DNA from 2 places in the Paenibacillus sp. GCM10012306 genome. Region 2 is predicted to be linked to the other one. Evidence: riboswitches for the same ligand, from Rfam matches in the RefSeq annotation. Region 2 holds a riboswitch; the other holds the start of a gene.

The links. A riboswitch is a leader RNA that binds a small molecule or an ion and turns the genes downstream of it on or off. The one in region 2 is predicted to bind preQ1.
Region 1: another riboswitch for preQ1. It lies ahead of ACFORK_RS17160 (queuosine precursor transporter); the one in region 2 lies ahead of queF (preQ(1) synthase).

Annotation. Positions count from the first base shown of each region.
Region 1 is NZ_JBHRYW010000007.1:272,228-278,134, reverse strand. Features, by position in the region: gene ACFORK_RS17180 (cobyric acid synthase) at 1-637, shown strand, start outside; gene ACFORK_RS17175 (YnfA family protein) at 637-963, shown strand; gene ACFORK_RS17170 (helix-hairpin-helix domain-containing protein) at 1,057-1,302, shown strand; gene ACFORK_RS17165 (methyl-accepting chemotaxis protein) at 1,732-3,423, opposite strand; PreQ1 riboswitch class I at 3,772-3,817, shown strand; gene ACFORK_RS17160 (queuosine precursor transporter) at 3,825-4,559, shown strand; gene ACFORK_RS17155 (M24 family metallopeptidase) at 4,684-5,778, opposite strand.
Region 2 is NZ_JBHRYW010000013.1:32,469-38,375, reverse strand. Features, by position in the region: gene ACFORK_RS23520 (NAD(P)H-dependent oxidoreductase) at 1-225, opposite strand, end outside; gene murB (UDP-N-acetylmuramate dehydrogenase) at 345-1,256, shown strand; gene ymzB (protein YmzB) at 1,373-1,708, opposite strand; PreQ1 riboswitch class I at 1,922-1,965, shown strand; gene queF (preQ(1) synthase) at 2,129-2,629, shown strand; gene queC (7-cyano-7-deazaguanine synthase QueC) at 2,661-3,326, shown strand; gene ACFORK_RS23495 (6-pyruvoyl trahydropterin synthase family protein) at 3,320-3,802, shown strand; gene queE (7-carboxy-7-deazaguanine synthase QueE) at 3,795-4,517, shown strand; gene ACFORK_RS23485 (hypothetical protein) at 4,676-4,990, shown strand; gene ACFORK_RS23480 (hypothetical protein) at 5,130-5,342, opposite strand; gene ACFORK_RS23475 (sigma-70 family RNA polymerase sigma factor) at 5,596-5,907, shown strand, end outside.

The DNA.
Region 1 (5,907 bases), on a different contig from region 2:
TTTACGTGAGCAGGGTTTCCCGGATGCCATTGATCGGGCGCTGGCAGGGGGGACACTTCAGCTTGCAGGGATTTGCGGAGGTTACCAGATGCTGGGCCTTGAACTGCATGATCCACATGCCGTGGAGAGTCATGAACCGGGGACAACTGCCGGACTGGGGTATTTGCCACTGTCTACAGTTTTTTTACAGCATAAGACTACTGTACGGGTTAGCGGACGCTTGGCTCCTGGCCATCCGCTTCAGCTGTATGGCGCTACTTCTGATACAGACTCGGTCAACGTTATTGCTGGTTATGAGATTCATATGGGTACAACCACGAGTCTTGATGCAGACGCTGTTCACAGCTTGTTCGAGCTAACAGGGGGGAACGGCGAGACGCTTGGCGAAGGATGGGGCACAAAGGACGGAAAAGTATGGGGAACCTATCTACACGGGGTGTTCCATAATGACCGCTTGCGCAGAGCCTGGCTTGACGGGTTGCGTGTCTCCAAGGGCCTGAAGCCGCTGGAGGCAACTTACTCGGCGGCTGCGCTCCGCGAGATGGAGTTCGATCGTCTGGCCGATGCTGCAAGACAAAGCTTGAACATGGAGGCCATCTATGGAATCATGGGGATAGACAGAGAAGGGGGATTTTAATGGCAATTGCTATACTGTTATTCATTGTTGCCGGCCTTGCGGAGATCGGGGGCGGTTATCTGGTCTGGCTCTGGCTGAGGGAATCCCGGCCGCTTTGGTATGGTATTGTCGGGGCTATTATTTTGGTGGGCTATGGTATCATTCCTACACTCCAGAAGTTTCCGTCCTTTGGGCGGGTGTATGCCGCCTATGGCGGAGTGTTTATCATATTGGCCGTGTTGTGGGGCTGGCTGGTGGACAAGAAGACACCGGATGTCTACGACTGGGCAGGTGCCTTGATTTGTATGGTAGGCGTGTCGGTCATTCTGTGGGCGCCAAGGCATTAAGACCAAGAAGATCTAATGGGTATGCCAGTCTGGTAACTGTGGGAAGCCTGATAACATTAAGCGACTATTATTACGGATAGAGGTGCACCCTTTATGTCCAAAAATACACAAACCAACTCCGGTGATGACGGAGCTGGCGCACAGCTGGAATCGGACTTTTCAGCCCTGGCCAAGCCGGCACAGCGAGCGCTTGCTGCAGCCGGATATGTGCGGCTTGAGCAATTGAGCAAGCTTGCCGAGCGCGAGCTTTTGCAGCTGCATGGCATGGGCCCCAAGGCGCTGGGCCAATTGCGCACGGCACTTGCCGAGAAGGGGCTGTCGTTCGCGGAAGGTTCCTGAGATCGGATGACTATGATCGTGAAAACAGCATAGAAGGGCAAACACAAAGAGGCTGCGGACAATAACCGGCAGCCTCTTTGCTATCAGGTGGTGCTATGATTTTACCTCCAAAATCACTTTAACCGAATAGCCTGTCAGAACCCAGCTTGTCCACTAAAGCCGGGTAGCTCACTGGAATCGCCAGTATGGACTGAGAAGTGCCTGAAGCAGCAGCCGGCCACCCAGCTTGAGAACCCGGTACGCTTAACTTCCAAAAGCAGATTTGTCCATATACTGGAAAAAATCTTTCAGGGCTATTATAGCATAGCAGTTGGAACGTTGTGGATTTCAAGAGCCTTCAGTGGGGAATAGAACGAGCGTTTCTAAAGACATATACAAGAGAGCCCCCGTCCATTATAGGACGGGGGCTGGTCACATCTTGGGAATATGTTAGATCTTGAACTGCCGCACGGCTTGCTGCAGCTTCGTGGCTTGCTCATGCAAATGCTCTACTGTACGAGAATGGCCTTCCAGTTCCGCACCCTGTCGCTCGGAGTTTTGGGAGAGTGTATTGGCATTAGCCTGTGATTTTGCAGTAATCTGCGCTGTTTCTTCCACTGAGGCGCTGACCTCCTCACTTCCGGCCGAGATTTGCTGAGTGGCTGCGGACACAGACTGAATGCTGTGGTCGATGCTTTGAATAAGTATCAACAGGTGATTGAACGCATTTCCCGCTTCTGCAACCTTGCCGACCCCGGATGCTACTTCCGAGTTGACGTGGTTCATCTCCGTGACAGAGCGATTCATATCCTCTTGCAAACCAAGTAGAAATTCACGAATTTGGTCGGTAGCTGTCCGGGATTGCTCTGAGAGTTTGCGTACCTCTCCGGCTACCACGGCAAAGCCGCGTCCATGTTCTCCGGCCCGTGCCGCTTCAATCGACGCATTTAGAGAGAGCATCTGAATCTGCTTAGTGATCTCTGTGATGCCCTGCACCACTCCACCGATCTGGAGGGAGCGCTCGTTCATGACCTGGAATTGGCTCAGTGACTGTTCGGAAGCTCGTTCAATCTGACGCATTTTTTCAACAGCCATCTGGGCAATTTCATTGCCGCCGAGCGCTTCGGCTGAGGCTTCGCTGATTTGTTCAGTAACTTCTCCTGCGGCGGAGGCAATATGCTGGATACTGTAATTAATCTCTTCCATAGCCCGCGAGTTGTCCTTCGCGCTGTGAGCTATGGATGTACTGCCTCTGTCAATCTCGATCACGGACTGGGCGGACTGCTCTGCCATCCCGTTCAGGACCTTCACACGCGCTTTGAGATCATTGGAGTCTTCGACAACCGTACTGGAGGTCTCCAGAACCTGGCCGAACATTTCTTTAAGGCGTTCAGTCATGGTTCGGAAACTTTCGGAGAGTTGGCCTACTTCATCGGTACCTTTTATAGTCAACTCCTGGGTGAAATCACCCTGCGCGAGCCTATTACTGTACGCTGCGAGCTGTGTTATAGGGCGTGTGATCCGCCGGCTCATAAGTAGGGCACCGGTGATGCCGAGGATGAGAACGAGCAAGGTGATTCCTGCACTAGTCCAGAGGATGCCGTTCATTCTTTCTGTGATAAAGGCTACATCAGAGCTTACGCCGATAACCATCGGACTGCCTTTAATAGCGATGTAGGCTGTTTTATGTACACCGTAATCGTCGCTATAGATATCGCTGAGCGTCGTTTTTTGGTCCTTGAAGGCCTGTTCCATAGCTGGGGTCACTTGCAGGCTGTCTCCTGCCTTCATTTTGGAGCCATGATCAGCGGTAAGTACGGTAGCTTGACCGTCGTTCAGACTCGCCAGAAAGATCGTTTCTACATCATGTTGGTTGCGTTTGTCCTTGAAATAGTATTCGATATTGGTAATTGACTGCTCATTCTTGCCTAGCGCCCGCTGGGCGTGGGTAGAATTGATGTTCTTGTATACATCCTGAACAGCTCCGGTCAGCAATTTGTTGATCTGCGGCAGTACATAGCTCTCGAACGTATTAGTCGATATGAAATAAAAGCTTGTACTTAACAAAAGAGACGCGAGCAACATGGCGACAAACAACAAGCGCGTGAATTTTCGGCTAATCGAATGCTTGAAACGAAACATTGGATTCTCTCCTTTTCTCTGATATGCCTTTCTATCCCAAGCCTGATGCCTTTTTATGTATGGATAGCTATGATAACTCCGTAAGTAGGGTCGTATATCAGGTTAATACTATCGCTCTGGTGGGATAAACACACATTGTTGATAACTATTTTATATAATTAACCTGCGGTTGAATAGTGAAAAAATCGATTTTCGCTGTATTATTTTCTGAAAAAGATAAAAAAGTGTCGAAACTTTCGAAAATTGAATAGAAGAGGATGGGAAAAAGAGGATTTACGCAAAAAACAAAATATTCTGGTGTCTTTGCTTCTGTTATGGTAGAGTATTTATGTTTTGTTCCGAAAATTCGGAACCGCGGTTCGTAACCATCCCGCGTAAACAAAACTAGGAGGAGTTATAAGATGTTTAATTTATGGTGGGGGATTCTCTTTGTCCTCGTCAATTTTGTGTTTTTTCTGCTGTGCTACCGACTGTTCGGCAAAAAAGGGATGTACGCCTGGGTGGGTGTTGCCACCGTCATTGCCAATATTCAGGTCTCCAAGACTATTTCCATGCCCCCGGGCATCGTCATGACGCTTGGTAATACCATGTATGTGACATTGTACATGGCCAGTGATCTGCTCAACGAGAAGTATGGGCGAGCGGAGGCGCGGACAGCGGTATGGTTTGGCTTTTTCACACTGATTACGACGACGGTGATCATGCAGATGGCGCTGGCGTTCACGCCGCAGGAAAGTGATATCGCCCAGTCTTCGCTGGAGACGATTTTCGGAATGATGCCACGGCTTGCACTGGGCAGTCTGGTAGCCTACTTCGTCAGTCAGTTCCTGGATGTGCGGCTGTATTCGTGGATTCGAAAGTATTATGGCAGCTCCCGCCAGCTCTGGATTCGTACCAATGGTAGCACGATGGTGAGTTCCTTTGTGGACACATTGGTCTTCTGTACGATTGCTTTTGCTGGGATTTACGACTTGAAGGTATGGACAGAGATCTTACTGACCACCTACATTATCAAATTCCTGCTCACTGCAGCAGGGACACCGGTACTGTATATTGCCCGCACATTTACTTTTGCGGAGGATAAACCGAATATGCCACTCCCGGAGGCTTCCGATACGAAGGCGACTACCGCCTAGAAGAGCCAGGAGTCCTTATAGAGCAAGTTAATGTATTATAAAACAGCACGTCTCCTGATTTGGAGACGTGCTGTTTTATATAATTATGCTGAGTTTTCTTGTCAAAAGGTGATTCGATGCCTCTTTATAAATGAAGTACAGTCAGAGCTTTAGGGAAGGTGGTCAGTGTCTGCGCACCGTCTTCACTGACGAAGACATCATCTTCAATGCGCACACCGCCTACGCCCGGTACATAAATGCCCGGCTCCACCGTAAAGACATTGCCCACTTCAATAATGTCTTCATTGAGCCCGTGCAGTGAAGGATATTCATGGACATCTATGCCGAGGCCATGGCCGACACGATGGACGAAGTACTCCCCGTACCCGGCAGCTTCAATGACTTCACGGGCCGCGCGATCCACTGACCCAAAGGTAGCTCCTGATTTAGCGGCGGCAATCCCCGCTTCATTAGCTGCAAGCACGGCATTGTAGATGCCGGTCAGCTTGCTGTCCGCCTCTTCCACGGCAAAGGTGCGTGTAATATCAGAGGCGTAACCCGCAGCATACAGCCCTAGGTCGAACATTAGGAAATCTCCTGGCTCGATGATCCGGCTACCTGGCTCGCCATGTGGGAGAGCGGTGTTCGGTCCCGAGAGTACCAGGGTATCGAAGGCTGGGCCAGAAGCGCCAAGCTTCTTCATCAAATACTCCAGCTCCGCTACCAGTTCAATTTCACTGACACCGGCCTTGACATGCTTCAGGCCACGGCGCAGCACTTCTTCCACTAGCTCTGCGGCATGTTTCATGGCAGCGACCTCTTCTGGCGTCTTCTTCGCGCGCATGCTCCGGAGTAAATAGCCGATATCGCTGAAGCGCTCTGCCGAAACGGCCCCTGCGAGCTGCTCAAATCGGGAAACGGTGAAATGCTCCTTCTCAATACCAACGGCCCCGAGCTTCTTGCCTTGCAGACGCAAGCGCAGCAGTTCATATGGATTATCAGTGTCACTGTGCGTGGCGATATTCTTCACGGAAGAGGCAGCATGGGCTGCTTCAGCATCAAGGGCCGGGACGATCAGGACCGGCTCTTCTCCGCGGACCAGGAGCAGTCCGAGAAAACGTTCATGCGGATTACTGGCGAATCCGGTCAGATAGTAGACATGCTTAGGATCGGTAACGAGCAGAGCGTCCAGTCCCTCACTGGTCAGCCCTTGCTCCAGGCTTTTCAATACATTGCTCATATTCATGGTTCCCCTCTCGGTTTTGCGAAGGTATGCTTTCTCCCATCCGCAAAATGATGTACCATTATATTAAGACAATCGCTCGCAAAAAACCAGAACAGGGGACCGGCCGCTTCTGCCGAATCCAGC
Region 2 (5,907 bases):
TAAAAGCGGCGGTGTGCTGTACCAATAGAAGGGATATTGAAGCACAATGCGGTCATACTGTTCTACCAGCTTCTGCTCACGCTCCACATCAATAGTCTCCGAAGGGTACGTTTCATAAAGATTGTGCACTGTAACATCTGTATTCGCTTTGAGGTATTCCTGCCAGTATTTATTGATCTTGGACTGTTCAAGGTTGGGGTGTGCTACGATAACTAAAGTTGACATGAGTTAACTTCCTTTCCATAATGAAATTAATTTTTAATGGTTGACCTGTAATCATTATAGTTACATGTTTATGTCCCGTCAAGCGGGTTTATTTCTATTCCATCAAAGGGGTATGCAATATGAATATCAGTAAAGTTCAGGACGATCTGCAAGCGCTGGTCACAGCAGGCGTCGTTAAAAGTAATGAAGAATTAAAGGACCGGGTCTTTACCAAAATGGGGGGAAGAGCAGATATACTGGCAGCTCCCGCTACTTATGAGGAAATTCAGAAAATTGTTACATATGCGAATGAGCAGCATATTCCGCTCACGGTACTTGGCAATGGCTCCAATGTCATTATTCGCGACGGGGGAATACGCGGCATTGTGCTGCAGACCTCGGACCTGACAGGCATGGAAGTGCGTGACGGACTGTTGTATGCAGAATGCGGTGCCAAAATTATTGATGTATCGCGCTATGCGTTGGATCAGGGATTGGCGGGTCTAGAGTTTGCTTGCGGTATCCCTGGCACAGTAGGAGGCGCTCTTTATATGAACGCAGGAGCCTACGGTGGTGAGGTCAAAGATGTACTACACAGCGCTGTTGTCTTGAACAAGGCCGGTGAACTGATTACGCTTCAGGGTGACCAAATGCAGTGGGGATACCGGAAGAGCATCTTCTCAAGCGGCGAATACGTTGTTCTGGAGGCACGGTTTGCTCTTCAGCCGGGGGAAGCTACAGCCATCAAGTCGGTTATGGATGAACTGACGTTCCTTAGGGAATCGAAACAGCCGCTGGAATATCCATCATGTGGCAGTGTCTTCAAGCGTCCTCCAGGACGGTTTGCCGGGCAGTTGATCCAGGAAAGCGGGCTTCAGGGAACTCGCATTGGAGGTGCCGAGGTGTCCCGTAAGCACGCTGGTTTTATCGTAAATGTTGATCACGCCACGGCCAGCAACTATATCGGTCTGATCCAGCATGTCAGAGAAATCGTGAAGGATAAATTTGGTGTAGAGCTGGAAACCGAAGTGGAGATTATCGGCGAAGAGTAGTGAAATATGGAATAAGAGGCTGCGGGCAAGTATCCGTAGCCTCTTTGTCGTCCTAATCGAATTAAGCGCTGTTTTCTTGTTACAAAATACATGAGGGTGTTATATAGCCCGAGGTGTCATTCTTTAGACAGGGTGTAATGGGCACGGTCTGTCTTCACCTCTGCGATCTCCGCGTCCGAGCGATTCAGCTGCAGCCCACTGACTGCAATTTCAAAGTTGGCCTGGGGCAAGCGCACCAATTCGCCATCTCTGTTCAAGGTGCTTCCCGAGCCCCTGAGAATCAGTGCACTGTCCAGATAATCATCAATGACATCATCCGCATCACGAAAATCGACGGCTTCCAGCTTGAAATGAATGGTGTCCGTATCGGAAAGCTCCTGCTTCTCAATGACAATTGTCTTGTTCACCTGTGTATTCAGCCAATCCGAGAACTGCTGTACCTGCTGTTCCATAACCTAATCCCATCCTTTACAAGATGATCTATAGGCTATAAGTTACCCTGTTCGCCAAGAATGAATCCGTCATTTTTTCGCTGGCAAAATAGTTTATCACATTAATGATCAATCCATTTAATCATTATATTTTTTATACTTGTCATCCAGCATACCCCATGGTATAGTTCAAGACGCAGTATATCTGTTAAAGAAGAAGTCTGTGCCATGTGCGCAGGAGAGGTTCGCAAACTCCCTCTATAAAAAACTAAGACCCTTAAGGGACGTCAGATGCTATAGCGAATGATGTTCCGCGTATAAACGGGATTGCTCTGTCCATTGGTCGGCACTCGTTTATTCTTAGTAGAGCCAGGTTTTCGAAATCTCGTTCTTCTTTCCAATTCCGGCGTTGGCCGAAGGAAAAGAGAGGGATTTTTTGTCATGTCCGAAGGAAGATTGAAAGATGAAATGAAGGAAGTTACACTGCTGGGCAATCAGGGAACACAATACCAATTTGGCTATGCGCCAGAAGTGCTGGAGTCGTTCGATAACAAGCACCCTGGACGCGATTACTTTGTCAAGTTCAATTGCCCGGAATTCACCAGTCTGTGCCCAGTTACGGGCCAGCCGGATTTTGCGACACTGTACATTTCGTACATCCCGGAGCAAAAAATGGTGGAATCCAAATCGCTGAAGCTGTATTTGTTCAGTTTCCGCAATCATGGGGATTTCCATGAGGATTGCGTCAATATCATCATGAACGATCTCATCAGCCTGATGGACCCACGTTACATTGAAGTCTGGGGAAAATTCACCCCACGTGGAGGCATTTCGATTGATCCTTATTGCAACTGGGGACGTCCGGGAACGAAGTATGAAGCTATGGCGGAGCACCGCCTGCTGAATCATGACCTCTACCCGGAGAAAGTGGATAACCGCTAACCCTATTTTGTAAAAAAAGGAGATTTCGAAAATGAATAACAAAGCATTGGTTGTCTTCAGCGGCGGCCAGGATAGCACGACTTGTCTGATCTGGGCGCTTCAACACTATGATGAAGTCCAGGTAGTCACGTTCAATTATAATCAGCGGCATGCCGCTGAAATTGAAGTGGCACAGCAAATCGCCGCCGATTTTAAAGTGAAGCAACATATTCTCGATTTAGGACTGTTAAATCAGCTGGCACCCAACGCATTGACACGGGAGGATATCGCTATTGAAGATGGAGTGGAGAATGAGCTTCCCAGCACCTTTGTGGATGGACGCAATCTGTTATTCTTATCTTTTGCGGCAATTCTTGCTAAGCAGCTTGGGTACCACCATATCGTGACAGGCGTCTGCCAGACTGATTTCAGCGGATATCCGGATTGCCGTGATATGTTCGTGAAATCGCTGAATGTGACGCTAAATCTGTCTATGGACTACGAATTCGTAATTCATACACCGCTGATGTGGCTGGATAAAAAAGAAACCTGGAAAATGGCCGACGAACTGGGCCACTTTGATTATATCCGTGAGCGCACGCTGACCTGTTACAACGGGATCATTGGAAGCGGCTGCGGGACTTGTCCCGCGTGCTTGCTGCGCAGTCGTGGGCTGACGCAGTATGAAGGGGAGCGAAAGAAGGGTGACTCATGCTGAACGAGGTTTCTGTATGTAAAATCTTCACTTTTGACGCTGCCCACCAGCTTGTCGGCCACAAGGGGAAGTGCAGCAATCTTCACGGCCATACCTACAAGCTGGAGGTCGTTCTGAAAGGCATTCCCTCAGTGCAGGAGGGGCATTCTGACGAAGGCTTCGTTATTGACTTTAGCGAGATCAAGGCAAGGGTGCGGGAGGTGCTGATTGATCGTCTGGATCATGCTTTTCTCGCCACAGGCAATGAACCTGTTCTTGAGTCACTGTACAGCTCTGGCTCCAAAGTCGCACATCTCTCATTCCGCACGACAGCCGAGAATTTGTCAGCCTATGCGGCCTATGAGTTGAAGAAAGCCGGGCTGCCGCTATATTCTGTGAAGCTCTGGGAGACGCCAACGTCATGGGCCGAAGTATTGGCGGAAGATATTCCGCTAGAAGGGCCGTCCTACCGCCGCTATGGGGGGTGTGACTGTGAGTAAGCTACCGGTCATCGAGATCTTTGGTCCGACCATTCAGGGCGAAGGTGCGGTCATCGGGGTGAAAACGATGTTCGTACGCACATACGGCTGTGATTACCGCTGCAGCTGGTGCGACTCGGCTTTTACCTGGGATGGGTCTGCTAAAGACAAGCTCCGCATGCTGGAACCGGAAACGATTGTAGAAGAGTTGATGGTCCTGGCTGACGGCAATTTTGATAGTGTCACAATTTCTGGAGGCAACCCGGCACTAATTGGTGAGGGGATGAAGCATTTCATCGACCTTCTTCATAGAAAAGGCATCCAGGTAGCAATCGAAACGCAAGGGAGCCGGTGGCAGGATTGGTTCTACGATGTGGATGTCTTAACCATCAGTCCGAAGCCGCCAAGCTCGGGAATGAAGACGGATTGGGATGTGCTGGACCGCATTTTGGGAAACATGAGGAATCATGAACGCGCGACACATAACCTGAAGGTCGTGGTCTTTGGAGAGGAAGATTTGGAATATGCCAAATCCGTTCACCGAAGGTATGAGGATGTACAGCTCTTCTTACAACCGGGCAATGAAGACGTTACGGAGGCTGGTGACATCTCGGGAAGGCTTCTAAAGCGCCTGGAATGGCTGTTCAACAAGGTAATCGCCGACCCTGCGTTGAATCGAGTGCGGGTACTACCCCAATTACATGCCTTAATCTGGCATAATAAACAAGGCAAGTAATAGGTTCACTAAAGTCAGGTCCGGTTTCCTCCGTGTGGAGGGGCCGGGCTTTTTTATAGTAGAAAAGAAGATTTTACAATTTTTTATGAATAAAGCATTGCAATTTCCTTAATACCGAGTATAATACTTGGTATACAGAGAGTAAGGAGTCGGTACACATGTCAGTCGATGATTATCTGGATCTTTTAAATTACGCCAAAGCAATTAACGATGGACAGTGGCAGGCTGACATCATCGAGACTTTGAAGAACCTTCCGGCAGCATCCGCTCAGAGTCAAAGAGAAGAAAGTGTCCGGGAATTGTGGGAACAATTTGACGATGTTAATGCAGTATTGGTGGAGTTGTTCAACAAGCTGCGTGAGAATGAGCCTACAGAGGATCAGAATTCGCTGAAAGAGAAGATCTGGGAGCTTAAGCTGGAACGGATCAGACTAGCGAAGGTGATTCAGAGTAAATATATCGGTATTAGATAGTAGGGGAAGAGATACGCAAGAAATAGGTGAACATAAAAAAATGGCATGCAGTTGTCTGCTCTGCCAAGACTAGATGGTCTTCTTGTAAAGTGAATTTTGGGGATTCACTTGATTAAGAAAAATAAATCAGACAATGGAATTACTTAGACATTTGCATTCCTTCACGCATCATGGTCATGCACATTGTCATCATTTCATCGCAGTCTTGCATTTTCTTCATCATCATGTCCATATCCATGTCCATCATGTTCATTTCAGACATCTTTTCCATGCACATCTTCATGGTGTTCATCTTAGCCATCATGTCTTCCATACACATACTCATCATCATTTCCATACACATTTTTTCCATTTTAATTCCGCCTCTCGATTTGGTTTAGTTGCCTACTTAAAATTACTATATTTTACTAGATAATTCAATAGCAAATTGTGAAGATTTCTAGCTTATTCCAGCATTAGACTGGAAAAAGTAAAAGACAGCTCTTTTAAAGGGCTGTCTTTTTGCATGTGTTAAGATAAAAATGATTTTTTTCTAATCCTTCTGATACAAAAAAAGGCTGTTAGCCGTCTTACTTATAGCTGCAGCGGATAAGGAGGTATAAACAATGAATATTCCGGAATCAGAAATATTTCAAAATATATTCTATGAACACTATCCCATTGTAAGGCGTAAGTTGGTTGCGCTGGTCAGAGATGAGGGTGCTGCGGACGATTTGGCACAGGATGTGTTCCTGAGGTTGTATCGTAGTCCGCCAGATGATCCTGCAGCCCTGGGCGCATGGCTCCATAGGGTACTTACCCGGATCGGATATGACTATATGACCAAGAAGGCCAGAGAACGACGGCTGCAGGATAAGCAGGAACTATTCTTAGGCAGTGAAGCTGGTCCCCTGACTGGTGAAGACGCAATGCTCCGT